Regions from separate parts of the Fusobacterium mortiferum ATCC 9817 genome, predicted to be linked through region 4. Evidence: riboswitches for the same ligand, from Rfam matches in the RefSeq annotation. Region 4 holds a riboswitch; each other region holds the start of a gene.

Region 1 (3,059 bases), on a different contig from region 4:
TGCTCCAAAATATACTGCAAGAACATAGAAAGTTGTTTCTGTTGAACCCATCATAGTAGAAGCTATTCTTCCTATTAAAGAATCTGGCCCATATGTAAGCATTAAATCATTCATTACTCCAGTAGCTCCTCCTCCAGATAGAGGTCTTAGTATAGCCATTGGCAACACTTCTCCTGGCATTCCTATTAATGAGAAAACTGGGTCTAATATTTTCATCATAATATCTATACAACCAGAAGCCCTAAAAATACCTATTGCCACTAACATAGCTACTAAAAAAGGAATGATTCTAATAGCTGTATTAAATCCCTCTTTTGCTCCTTCACAAAATACTTCATAAACTTTTATTTTCTTTACAAAATAAGCGTATCCTACTATTACTAATATAATTAAAGGTATGGCATAAAGTGATATATTTTCCATTATTCTTACGAACATATTTCTTCCTCCTAAATTTTACTAAAAATTTCTTATTATTTCAATAACTAACTTTTTTCTTACTTTTATTTTTTTATTTCTATTTTTTCTCTTTTATATTTAGGTAACTTTTCTAAAAACTTACAGGAAATTATAGCTACAGCTGTTGACATAATTGTTGCTACTATTGTTGGAGCTATTATTTCAGTAGCATTAGCTGAACCAGCTGCTACTCTATATGCTATTGTACTAGATGAAATTAAAGTTACAGATGAAGTATTAATAGCTAAAAACATTACCATAGAATTTGATGCCTCATCTTTATTATCATTTAAAAGTTGTAACTCTTGCATAGCCTTTATTCCAAGTGGAGTAGCTGCATTTCCTAATCCAAAAAAGTTAGCTGCCATATTAGCTACTATACTTCCCATAGCCGGGTGATCAGCTGGTATCTCAGGAAATAATTTTACTAAAAGTGGTTTCATTAAATTTCCCATTGCTTTTACCATTCCTGCCTCTTCAGCTATCTTCATAAGTCCAAGCCATAGAGCCATTACCCCTATCATCTCTAAAGATAAAGTTACAGCTGTACCTGCTGATTCAATAGCCGAATCTGTAACTGCTTGTACATTTCCTGTAAATATCCCCACCAATATTCCTATCACTATAAGTCCACACCAAATTGCATTAATCATATTTTATACCTCCTAAAAATTTTAGCAAAATAAAAAAATCACAGCTGACTCAACTGTGATAAATTACAAAAAAGATAAATCAATCCCTCTATAGTTTTCACAGATAGCTCTCCATTGAAATTTTTCAATGACAACATTGTAGATATTCTCCACACTGCCAACAAAAGAGTTCAGCTCTCTCTTTTATTTCGGCAAATTCCCCTTTCAAAATATCATAACGCCTGCCAAGCTAGATATTTTTACTCTTGTCCTTTGCACCTCTATCTTGCTTTTTTATTAGTATACTCTAGTTTATACTTCTTGTACAATATATTTTTTATATCTTTTAAATATATTTAATCTTATATCTTACATAAAAAATATTTAGAATTACAAAATATTTATTGACAATATCAAATTATATGCTATAATAATATTGTCATAAGACATTTCCTTAAATTACATTTTAATTTCTACGTATAAAGAAGTCCTGAGGCCGAAGGGGCTTCTTTATCGTTTTTTGACTTTTTTATTTTTTCTTAATATACTGTTCATCTATATCTTTATTTATTTTTATATTCAAACTTTCTAATATACTCTTACAGAATTTTTCGCCAAAAATATAAGAAAGAACATTATAATAATTTTCTATAAATGGTTTATATTCATCTAATTGAAATCCAATAGGATTTTCTCTTCTAAAATAAGGAGATTTTTCTTTCTCTATATTCATGCATGGAAAATCACAATCATTCATAGAAAGATAATTATTCCCACTTGTTGGAACAAAAATATATAAATTTTCTTCTTCAATTATCAATTCTAAAGGATATAAAGAACACCATAATGGCTTAGTATCAATAATCTCTCCTAAGCTCATCCCTTTATCTATACAAATTTTATGTATTGCACAAAGACTCTTATCAATATACACACATGAACAAGTACATCTATCAAAGACACTATTTTCAAACTCTTTTGGTATCAGCATAGCATCATTTTCTATAGAGCTTTTTATCTCTTTCTCTGTCATTCCCTCTTCTTTCATTATAGAAATAGCTTTAGTTAAGGAGTCATACTCTTTTAAATTTTCTAATATAACTTCTCTTGCCTTTTTATTAAACTCATAAGGAAATTGTACACAACAATTTGTTAGACAATTAAAGCAATCAAAATTACTTAACCATCTAAAACTTTCTACATCTATTATTCCATAATAGTTCTTATTTAAAAATTTTACTTCTAATTCTAATTTTCTAATTTTTCTAAAATAATCTTTTATTCTTTTTTCTAATTTAGGAGATAACTCCTTATTATGCATAAAATATCTCATTTTATCCTCCAATTTATTATAAGAAAAATAGAGCTATCCCAAAAACAGAGATACAAGCTCCTATTATCTCTTTTATCTTTATCTTCTCTTTAAATATTAAATATGATATGGGAATTATAAGAATTGGGCTGGTAGAAGAAATTGTAGATATAATACCAGCATTCCCTAAATTAAGAGCTGCTACTAAAAAAGTTATTCCAGCTGTAGCTGTAATAGTTCCACCTATTATTAGTAATATAACTTTCCTATCCCTCAACACATTAAAAACTTTTTTCCACAATCTTTTGTAAGTAAGAAAAATTATAAAGACACCTAAAGCACAAATCATTCTTATCTGAGTAGATGAACTCGGGTCATATCCCATTGAACCCATCTTAGTAAATACTATTCCTGTTGCTTCTAAAATTGTAGCTATGCAGATAAATAGTATCCCTTTTGATGATAATTTTTTCTCATCATTTTTATTTTTAGGTTTGATTACTACTAATAGTACTCCACTACAAGTTATTAACATAGCTACAATTTGAATCAATGTCAATGCTTCCCCTAAAAAAAGATAACCAAATATTCCTACTACAAGTGGAGTCATTGTCATAAATAACATACATATTCTAGCCCCTATCATAACATAGGCT
Region 2 (3,059 bases), 190 kb from region 4:
GTTATCTAAAAAAAGCAAATATTTTATTGAAAACACACAAAATAATTCAAAATAATTTTATTAAAAATAAAAGAGCAAGTATAGCTTAACTCAATAAAAAACATAAATATTAAATCTTTAATTTATTTTGTTTTTTATATTTTACTTTTACTAACTTGCTCTATTTATTCTATTTGCTTTTTTATTTTTAAGTTTTATTATGCTTTTCTATTAAAATGGTCCATAATTAATAGCCACTGCTATTATTATAAATATAACTTGTAATCCAAACATAATTAAGAATAATGGAGTTATAAATTTATACCATTTATTGATTGGTAAACTCATAAGTCCACACATAGTAGCTGCTGATGTTGGCCAAAATAGATTTGAGAATCCATCTCCAAATTGGAAAGCCAATACAGCTGTCTGTCTAGTAAGTCCAATAGCATCAGCTAATGGTGCCATAATAGGCATAGATGTAGCTGCTTGCCCTGAACCAGATGGAATAAAGAAATTTATCATATTTTGAACTACTACCATTCCTACTGCTGCTATTGATTTTGGTAGAGTAGATAAAGTAGCAGCCATACTATTTATAATTGTATCTATTATTTGTCCATCTTCCATTACTATTGTTAAGGCTCTAGCTACTCCTACAGCAAAAGCTCCAAATAACACATCAGAAGTTGAAGTAATAAAATGTTGAGATATCTGACTAAAATTATATCCACCAATTAATCCTGTTATTAACATCATTATAAAGAATAAAGTAGATAATTCATTTAAATACCAACCATAATGGGTAGTTCCATATACTAAAATTCCAATAGTGATTAAAAATAATCCCATTATTAATTTATGCTTATTTGTAAAAGGTAATCCTTCTAATTCATCTCTAGTCATTCCGTTAGAAAAATTAAATTTAACATCTTTTACTATTGATTTCTCAGGATTTAATTTCACTTTTCTAGCATACATCATAACATATATTATAGCAGTTGCTTGGAAAACTATAAAAGCTATTGTTCTAAGTCCAATTCCTGAACCAATAGGTACTTCTGCTATTCCTTGAGCTATTCCTATAGTAAAAGGATTAAGAGTAGCAGCAGCAAATCCAGTAGCTGTTCCTACTATTACAGCAGCTCCTCCAACTAGAGCATCATATCCTAAAGCCACAGATATTCCCATAAAAGCAGGAAGTAATCCATAAGTTTCTTCATATAATCCAAATGTAGAACCACAAATTCCAAATATTACCATAAATATTGGAAATATCAATGTTTCTCTTCCATTAAATCTTTTTATTACAGTTCCTAGTCCCCCATAAAAAGCTCCTGTACTTATCAACATATTAATATATCCATAAGCAAAGAAGATAAAAAATATTATATCAGATGTTGATACTAACCCATCTATTATAGCTTTAAACATTCTAAATATAGAAACTGGAGTTTGTGCTACATATTCAAATGAGTTAGCTACTACCATAGTTCTATTTAAAACTGGGTCAACTGCTCTTTGATAACTCCCAGATGGGACTAAATAAGTAAGTCCTGTTAAAATTACTAATATCATTCCTATTAGTACATAAGTGTGTGGCATTGAAAATCTTTTTCTTTGTTCCATTGTAAATTCCTCCCAAAGTGTTTTTATATAGTGATTGATAATAAAAAAAGCCACAGTCTCGGATATAAACTGCGGCATAAATTTACAATGTAAGAAAAAACATATGTAAAATGACACACAGATAGCTCTCCACTGACCTTTTTTATCAATGACAGCAATATGAATATTATTCATATTGCCAACAGAAAAGTTTAGCTTCTTTTCCATTTCGGCAAAATCCCCTTTCAAATTGTTTCGTCGTTTGCAAAACTCCACAATCCTACTCTTGTCATTTGCTCCTCTATCGGCTTTTTTTATTGTGTTTATTTTACTCCCCTTTTCTTCTTTTGTAAAATATATATTATATATAATTTTATTATTATTTTATATTTTTTAATTCTCTCCACTCTTTTTTTATTTTCTCTAACAATTCCTTATTAGTTAAAATTTCAAGAGCAGAACCTCCCATAGCTTTTACTCCTCTATGTAATTTATCATAAGCTTCTTTTGAATTTACATATTTTAAATAAGCTTCATCATGTACATGACAAACTTCTTCTATCTCTAATGCCACTTCTGTATACATTGTTGGACATACCTGACTTACATTCCCAATATCTGATGAACCAGTAGCTCCTTTTCCCTCATCTTGAATATTTTTTATTCCTACTTCTAATAGATTTTTTTTCATTAACTCTTGAAGGGATTTTAAGTTTACTAAATTATCAAAAGAATTTTCAAATTTCTCCCAACTCATCTCTGTTCCTGTCATCATACTAGCACCTTTAGCTATATTTATTACTTTCTCTGTTAAATTATTTAGGTACTCCCTATTATTTGCTCTAATGTGAAATCTTGCCTCTGTCAAATCTGGGACAGTATTCGGAGCATCTCCACCATGAGTTATTATTCCATGTATTCTGGCATCAGAAGTAATGTGTTGTCTTAAACAACCTATTCCTGCATACATTAGATTTATAGCATCAAGTGCGTTAATTCCATCTTCTGGATGAGCAGCTGCATGACTTGCCCTTCCTTTAAATTGAAATTTTATACAATCTATTGCCAAAGTTTTACAAGCTATATTATTCTGAGATTCTAAATGCATCTGAAATACTACATCTACATCATTAAAAGTTCCACTCTCTACCATAGGAACTTTTCCTCCTACTGTTTCCTCTGCTGGTGTTCCTATAAATACTATTGTTCCATTAAATTTATCCAACATTTTTGATAATACAAGAGCTGTTCCATATGTACTAGCTGCTATCCAGTTGTGCCCACAAGCATGTCCTGGTTTCTTCTCTACTCCATATCCAGGTAGAGCATCATACTCAGCTAGAAAAGCTATCTTAGGAGATCCTTCTCCTATCTCAGCTCTAAAAGCTGTTTCCATTCCACAATAATTTTTTTCTACTCTAAAATTATTTTTTTCTAACTCTTTTATTAAAAATTCTACTGCCTTATACTCC
Region 3 (3,059 bases), on a different contig from region 4:
CTTTATCCATCCTCCAAGCTGAAGAGTTATCAATTACTAATACTCCCTCTTTTGCTGCTAATGGAGCATATTTTAAACTAGTACCTCCACCAGCAGAGAAAAGAGCTATATCTATATCTCTATTTTTAAAACTATTTTCATTTAATTCTTCTACTGTATACTCTTTCCCTCTAAAATTTATTTTTTTCCCAGCACTTCTACTACTTGCAAAAAGAAGTAAATCAGTTATTCCTAAATCTCTTTCTTCTAATACTTTTAAAAAAGTTCCTCCAACTAAACCTGTTGCACCAACTATTGCTACTCTCATTTTTCTTTCCCCCTATAATGAAAATTCTTCAGCTACTAAATTTACAGCTTTTTCTATATTCTCTCTATCTATACTACAAGAGATACTTATTTCAGAAGTTGTAACTTGATAAAAATTTATATTTCCTTTACTAAGTGAAGTAAAAAACTTTCCAGCAATACCAGAGTTGTTAATCATTCCTACTCCAACAATGGAAAGCATTCCTAAATTTTCATTTAATTCTATATCACAAGTAGAAAACTTAGCTCTAATTTTTTCTACAACTTGCTCTAAAAGATATTTTTCAGAAGCTTGACAACTAAAAGATATCTCTACTCTCATATATCTATTTATATTTTGTGTAATCATATTGATATTTAAACCACACTCATCTATTGTAGAAAATATTTCAGCTATATTTTCACTAGAAAAAGGTACATTAGAGATATTAGTTACGATAATCTCCTTTGTGACACTTATTCCTGTTATTAATTTATCTTCTAATGCTATATCTTTTTCCATAATATATGTTCCCCCTGTATAACTTAAACTTTTACCTACAAAAATAGGAATGTTATATTTTTTTCCTAGTTCTACTGCTCTTGTTTCCATAACACCAGCTCCAAGATTAGCCATTTCCATCATCTCTTCATAGGAGATTTTTTCTAAAAATTTTGCTTTTGGGTATAATCTTGGGTCAACACTGTATATTCCTTCCACATCAGTATATATTCTACACTCACAATTTAAAGCTACAGTCAGTGCCACAGCACTAGTATCTGAACCTCCTCTTCCTAGAGTTGTAATATCTCCTGAATTATTAATTCCTTGAAATCCAGTGATAATAACAATATTTCCCTCTCTTAAAAGAGTTTCTATCCTTTCAGAAGAGATATTTGCTATTTTATTTTTAGTATGTACACCAGAAGTTTTTATTCCTGCTTGAAATCCTGTAAGGGAGATAGCTTTTTGTCCCTTGGCTGTAAGAGCCATAGCTATTAGAGTAACTGTTTGCTGTTCTCCAATAGACATTAGCGAGTCTAGTTCCCTTTGATTTGGATTAGAAGTAATCTCCTTAGCTAGTTTTATGAGTCCATCTGTAGTTTTTCCCATAGCAGATGCCACTACTACAATTTCGTCATACTCTTTTTTTAATTCAATTAAGTAATCAGCTATTTTTTGAATTTTTTCTACTGTAGCTACACTAGAGCCACCATACTTTAAAACAATTCTCATTCCTCCACCTCTGTAATAAAAATTTTGTAAAAAAAAAACAGCAGAGGCTTCTGCTGGTGTAAAATACTACAAAAAAACTGTAAATATTTATAATTTTACTCCACAGAAAGCACAACATTGAATTTCTCAATGACAGTTATATAGATATTATCCATATACCCAGCAAAAATTTTCTCCAGAGAAAATTTTCACTTCGGCAGTTTTACCTTTCATATTTAATCTTAGCTCTGGAAGCTCATAAATATTACTCTTATCGACTGCTCCTCAATCTGTTTTATTAACTTGTGTGTATTTTACATTAAAACTCTAAAAAATAAAAATATATAAATTAAATATTTTATATTTTAAAAATATATTTTACTTTTTTGCAAAGAGAGAATAAAATAATTCAAAAACATATTATTGTCCTAGGAGGAAAGATGGATACTAGAAAAATATTTAATGATATAGAAATAAATAATCAATGGTTTATAAATACCAGAAGAGAGTTACATAAGATACCTGAATTAGATTTTCAATTACCTAAAACAGTAGCTTATGTAATATCACTTTTAAAAGAGATGGGAATTCCATATAAAGAGGGAATAGGAAAAAGTGGAATAGTAGCAGATATAGAGGGACAAAATAAAAAAATAACAATAGCCTTGAGAGCTGATATGGATGCATTACCTATTTTAGAGTGTGGAAATAAAGAATATACTTCAACTATACCTGGGCATATGCATGCTTGTGGACATGATGTGCATACTGCTATTCTTTTAGGAGTTGCAAAGATATTATCGGAAAATAAAGATTCACTTCCATGTAATGTAAGACTTGTATTTCAACCAGCAGAAGAAACAAATGGTGGAGCAGTACCTATGATAGAAGATGGATGTTTAGAAGGGGTAGATGCTATATTTGGATTACATGTAGATCCTACAATAGAGTGTGGAGTAGTAGGAGTAAAATATGGTGCTTATTGTGCTTCATCTACTGATGTGGTAATAGAAATAGAGGGAAGAAGTTGCCATGGTGCTTATCCTAGCCAAGGAGTAGATGCTATTGTTACAGCTTGTGGAATAGTGACTACCCTTCAAAGTGTAATAAGTAGAAATATAGATTCAAGAGATTCGGCTGTTCTTAGCTTTGGAAAAATAGTAGGAGGAGAAAAAGAGAATATTGTAGCTCAAAAAGTTATAATTTCTGGAACATTAAGAACTTTATCTAATGAGGTAAAAAATAGAGTAAAAGAAAGAGTAAAAGAGATGGTGGAGAATACAGCTAAAGGGTATGGGGCTACTGGAAAAGTAACTTATACAGATGGGTATACTGCTTTAATAAACCATGATGAATATATAGATATAATAAAAGAAAATAGTAAAAATCTATTAGGAGAAAAGGGAGTATATGTAAAGGCCTTAGCTAATATGGGAGTAGAAGATTTTGCTTACTATATTGAAAAAGTTCCGGGAGCATTTTTTAACTTAGGTGTAGGAAATAAGGCTAAGGGAATAACTGCCCCTCTTCATAATGATAAATTTGATATAGATGAGGA
Region 4 (3,059 bases):
GACTTCCCTCTACATTTTTTTCTACAAGGTTTCTAATAATAGGTCCAACAGTAACTATTTGAGCCATCTCATCTGCTAAAGTCATATTTCCTACTATTGATAAAACTCCATTCCAAAACATAAGCTGTCTAACATTTTTAGAAATTTTTATAAGTAGAGTAGATAGAGGTCTAAAAGCATCTATTGATTTCATTATTCCACCAAAAGCAGATACCCACATCATCATTACTATTACCCAAGACCCTGCCCCAGAAAATCCAGACATTATCAGATTTTCTAAAAAATCTCTTGTATCTACAACTGTTCCTGCTATCTTTCCTAAAACATATGAAGATATTATTCCTATAAAAAGACAGATAAAAGTTTGATAACCTCTAAAAGCTGCTCCTAAAACAAGCACTAAAGGAAGAATCATATATACAGGAACACCTTGTTTTACTTGGTTAAGCAGTGTTACTGCTGACTCCCTTTCTGCAGCTAATTTTGTCCACACATCTGCTGGTATTTTAGCTATTGCCTCTGCTCCATTTCCAGTTATATTAGGTAAGTCAAAAGTAAAACCTGCTACTCCAAAAGCTATGATTCCTAATAGTAAAACTAAACCAGACCATACCCCTTGGTGTCTTACTCTTTTTATCACCTCTACTCCCTGTATTCCAGAGCTGACTATTGTAGTATCAGAGATAAGTCCTATATTATCTCCAAAACAAGCTCCTCCAGCTATTGCCCCTAAAGTTAAGAAAATATTCCCACCTACTATATAATTAAGCCATAAAAATATCGGAGTACAAGCTGCAAATGTTCCCCAACTTGTCCCTGTGGCTATTGAAAGAACTGAAGTTACAATTGCTCCTACTATTGCTATTGTTCTCCCTGTTATCCCTATTTTCAAAGCTAGATTGATTATAGCTGCTCCTACTCCTGTTGACATAAATACTTCTGCCATAGCATATGCCATCATCAAAATAAATAGAGCTATCACTATCTCCCTTACATTTGAAAGTGCTGCATCTAAAATTTCATTAAATTTTCTTTTTTCTGTTATTACTGCTGCTAATGCTGCTGCTACTGTAGCAATAGGTGCTGCTATTAGTGCATCAAATCCTCCTATCATAAGTCCTGCTAGTATAACAACTGGCATTAATTTAATTACTTCAAACATATGTCCTCCTGTTTTTTAAAATAAAAAAATCACAGTTTAGAATACTAAACTGTGATAAAATATCATAAAATATATTTTATAAGTTACAATCACAAATAGCACTCCATTGATTTCTCAATGACAGTAAGACAGATATTCTCTGAATTACCAACAAAAAAGCCTGACCTCTTTTTCATTTCGGCAACTTCCCCTTTTATATTACCTCACTGTTTGTCAAACTAAGTAATATTACTCTTGTCAGTTGCGCCTCTATTTTTATATTTTATTTACAAAAATGATTATAACTAATTATTTTATTAATGTAAAATATATATTATTAATGATATATATTTCATTCTTATTTTTTATATATTTTTTTCTCTATAATTCTCACTATTGGAACTAAAAAAATGAAATAGGAGTAAGCTAAATATTTTAAGCTAGGTAACTCCATCACAGTAGCAGGAAATAGGCTAGCTAAGTTCCAAGGAATACCAGCAGCTAGGACAATGGCACTATTTTCAATATCAATAGCAAATTTTTCTCTAGATATTTTTTTAATTTCATAAATTTTTTTCATAATATCTATTGTCATTACCACAGCAATAGATTGATTACAACCTAACATTCCAGCTATTATACTTACTATAACTGTCCATATAAAAAGAGAAAACTCACTTTTACTTTTTAAAATTATCTCCTCAATTTTTGAAAAAATCTTCAGCATCTGAATCAAACCTGAAAGACAGCAAGAGATAAAAATTATTATAGCAGTTTTCCACATAGAAAGAATCCCTCCACCTTTTAATATAGGGTAAAGAGGATTATCCCTTTCAAGAAAAAATCCTAAAAAGAGAGTTCTTACTATATCTACTATTTCCCTCCCTTGTATAAAATAGCTAAGTATCATAGCCATAACTATACTAAGTATCAAAGAGATTTTCACATTTACTTTCAAAAGTGTTAGAACTAAAATAATTACTATTGGTAGAAAATTTAAATATGTAAGATTAAAATTTTTCTCTAATAAATCTAACATAGCTATATTTTTTACTATCTCATTACTTCCACTATTACAAAGTACATATAGTATTCCACTCAATACAAAGGGAATTGCTCCTGTCTTTAGCATATTTTTTATATTGATATATAAATTAGTCTTTGTAAGAGTAGCAACTAAATTGGCACTAGATGATACTGGAGAACATCTATCCCCAAAATAAGCTCCAGATATTACAGTTCCACCTACTATTGATAAATCAGCTCCCAAACCTTTTCCAATAGCTATCATAGCTATCCCAACTGTACCTGATGTTCCAAAGGCACTTCCTAGAAGAAAGGCTACAACTGAAGTAATCAAAAATGATGATAGATAAAAATAATTGGGATTCATCAATCTTATACCCTGATATACAACTGTGGGAATTGTTCCTGACATTATCCAAATAGATGAAATCCCACCCACTAATAAAAATATCTTTATTACCAAAAGAGATTTTTTACCACTTAAATACCCATTCTCCACTATCTCTCCCAACTTAAATCCCTTTATCAGAGCTATAATTCCCAAAAAAATTAAAACTCCATTAACTCCTATTCCGACATATGATTTTACTAATATATTTAGAATCATAGTAGTAAGTACTAATATTACCCCTAAATATTTTTTCATTTTCTTCCCCCTACCAAATGTAGTTAGCTGCTTCTGTAAATCCTGATGAAGTAGAGAAGTACTTAGCATCAATTGGTTTCCCATCATTCATAAGAACTTTTCCAGAAGTTGCTTCTATTGCCTTTGTAGAGCTTTCATTCTCCTTTGCATTATTATACACTTGGCTTTCTGTTGTATCTTTTACATGAAATCCATCTTTTTCATATCTGTTTTTTAAGTAGTCACTTAAAGCGTAAGTTCTAGCTG

What was found. A riboswitch is a leader RNA that binds a small molecule or an ion and turns the genes downstream of it on or off. The one in region 4 is predicted to bind lysine.
Region 1: another riboswitch for lysine. It lies ahead of FMAG_RS05365 (nucleoside recognition domain-containing protein); the one in region 4 lies ahead of FMAG_RS10645 (Na+/H+ antiporter NhaC family protein).
Region 2: another riboswitch for lysine. It lies ahead of FMAG_RS11490 (YfcC family protein); the one in region 4 lies ahead of FMAG_RS10645 (Na+/H+ antiporter NhaC family protein).
Region 3: another riboswitch for lysine. It lies ahead of FMAG_RS05645 (aspartate kinase); the one in region 4 lies ahead of FMAG_RS10645 (Na+/H+ antiporter NhaC family protein).

The regions. Positions count from the first base shown of each region.
Region 1 covers NZ_GL987988.1:914,465-917,523, reverse strand. Annotated here, with positions in the region: gene FMAG_RS05370 (spore maturation protein) at 1-438, opposite strand, end outside; gene FMAG_RS05365 (nucleoside recognition domain-containing protein) at 504-1,112, opposite strand; lysine riboswitch at 1,209-1,383, opposite strand; gene FMAG_RS05360 (hypothetical protein) at 1,621-2,424, opposite strand; gene FMAG_RS05355 (DMT family transporter) at 2,441-3,059, opposite strand, start outside.
Region 2 covers NZ_GL987994.1:388,503-391,561, reverse strand. Annotated here, with positions in the region: gene FMAG_RS11490 (YfcC family protein) at 211-1,608, opposite strand; lysine riboswitch at 1,723-1,899, opposite strand; gene FMAG_RS11485 (M20 family metallopeptidase) at 1,967-3,059, opposite strand, start outside.
Region 3 covers NZ_GL987988.1:979,313-982,371, forward strand. Annotated here, with positions in the region: gene FMAG_RS05640 (aspartate-semialdehyde dehydrogenase) at 1-307, opposite strand, end outside; gene FMAG_RS05645 (aspartate kinase) at 320-1,522, opposite strand; lysine riboswitch at 1,622-1,798, opposite strand; gene FMAG_RS05650 (M20 metallopeptidase family protein) at 1,942-3,059, shown strand, end outside.
Region 4 covers NZ_GL987994.1:201,973-205,031, reverse strand. Annotated here, with positions in the region: gene FMAG_RS10645 (Na+/H+ antiporter NhaC family protein) at 1-1,162, opposite strand, end outside; lysine riboswitch at 1,251-1,422, opposite strand; gene FMAG_RS10640 (Na+/H+ antiporter NhaC family protein) at 1,500-2,813, opposite strand; gene FMAG_RS10635 (SpoIID/LytB domain-containing protein) at 2,824-3,059, opposite strand, start outside.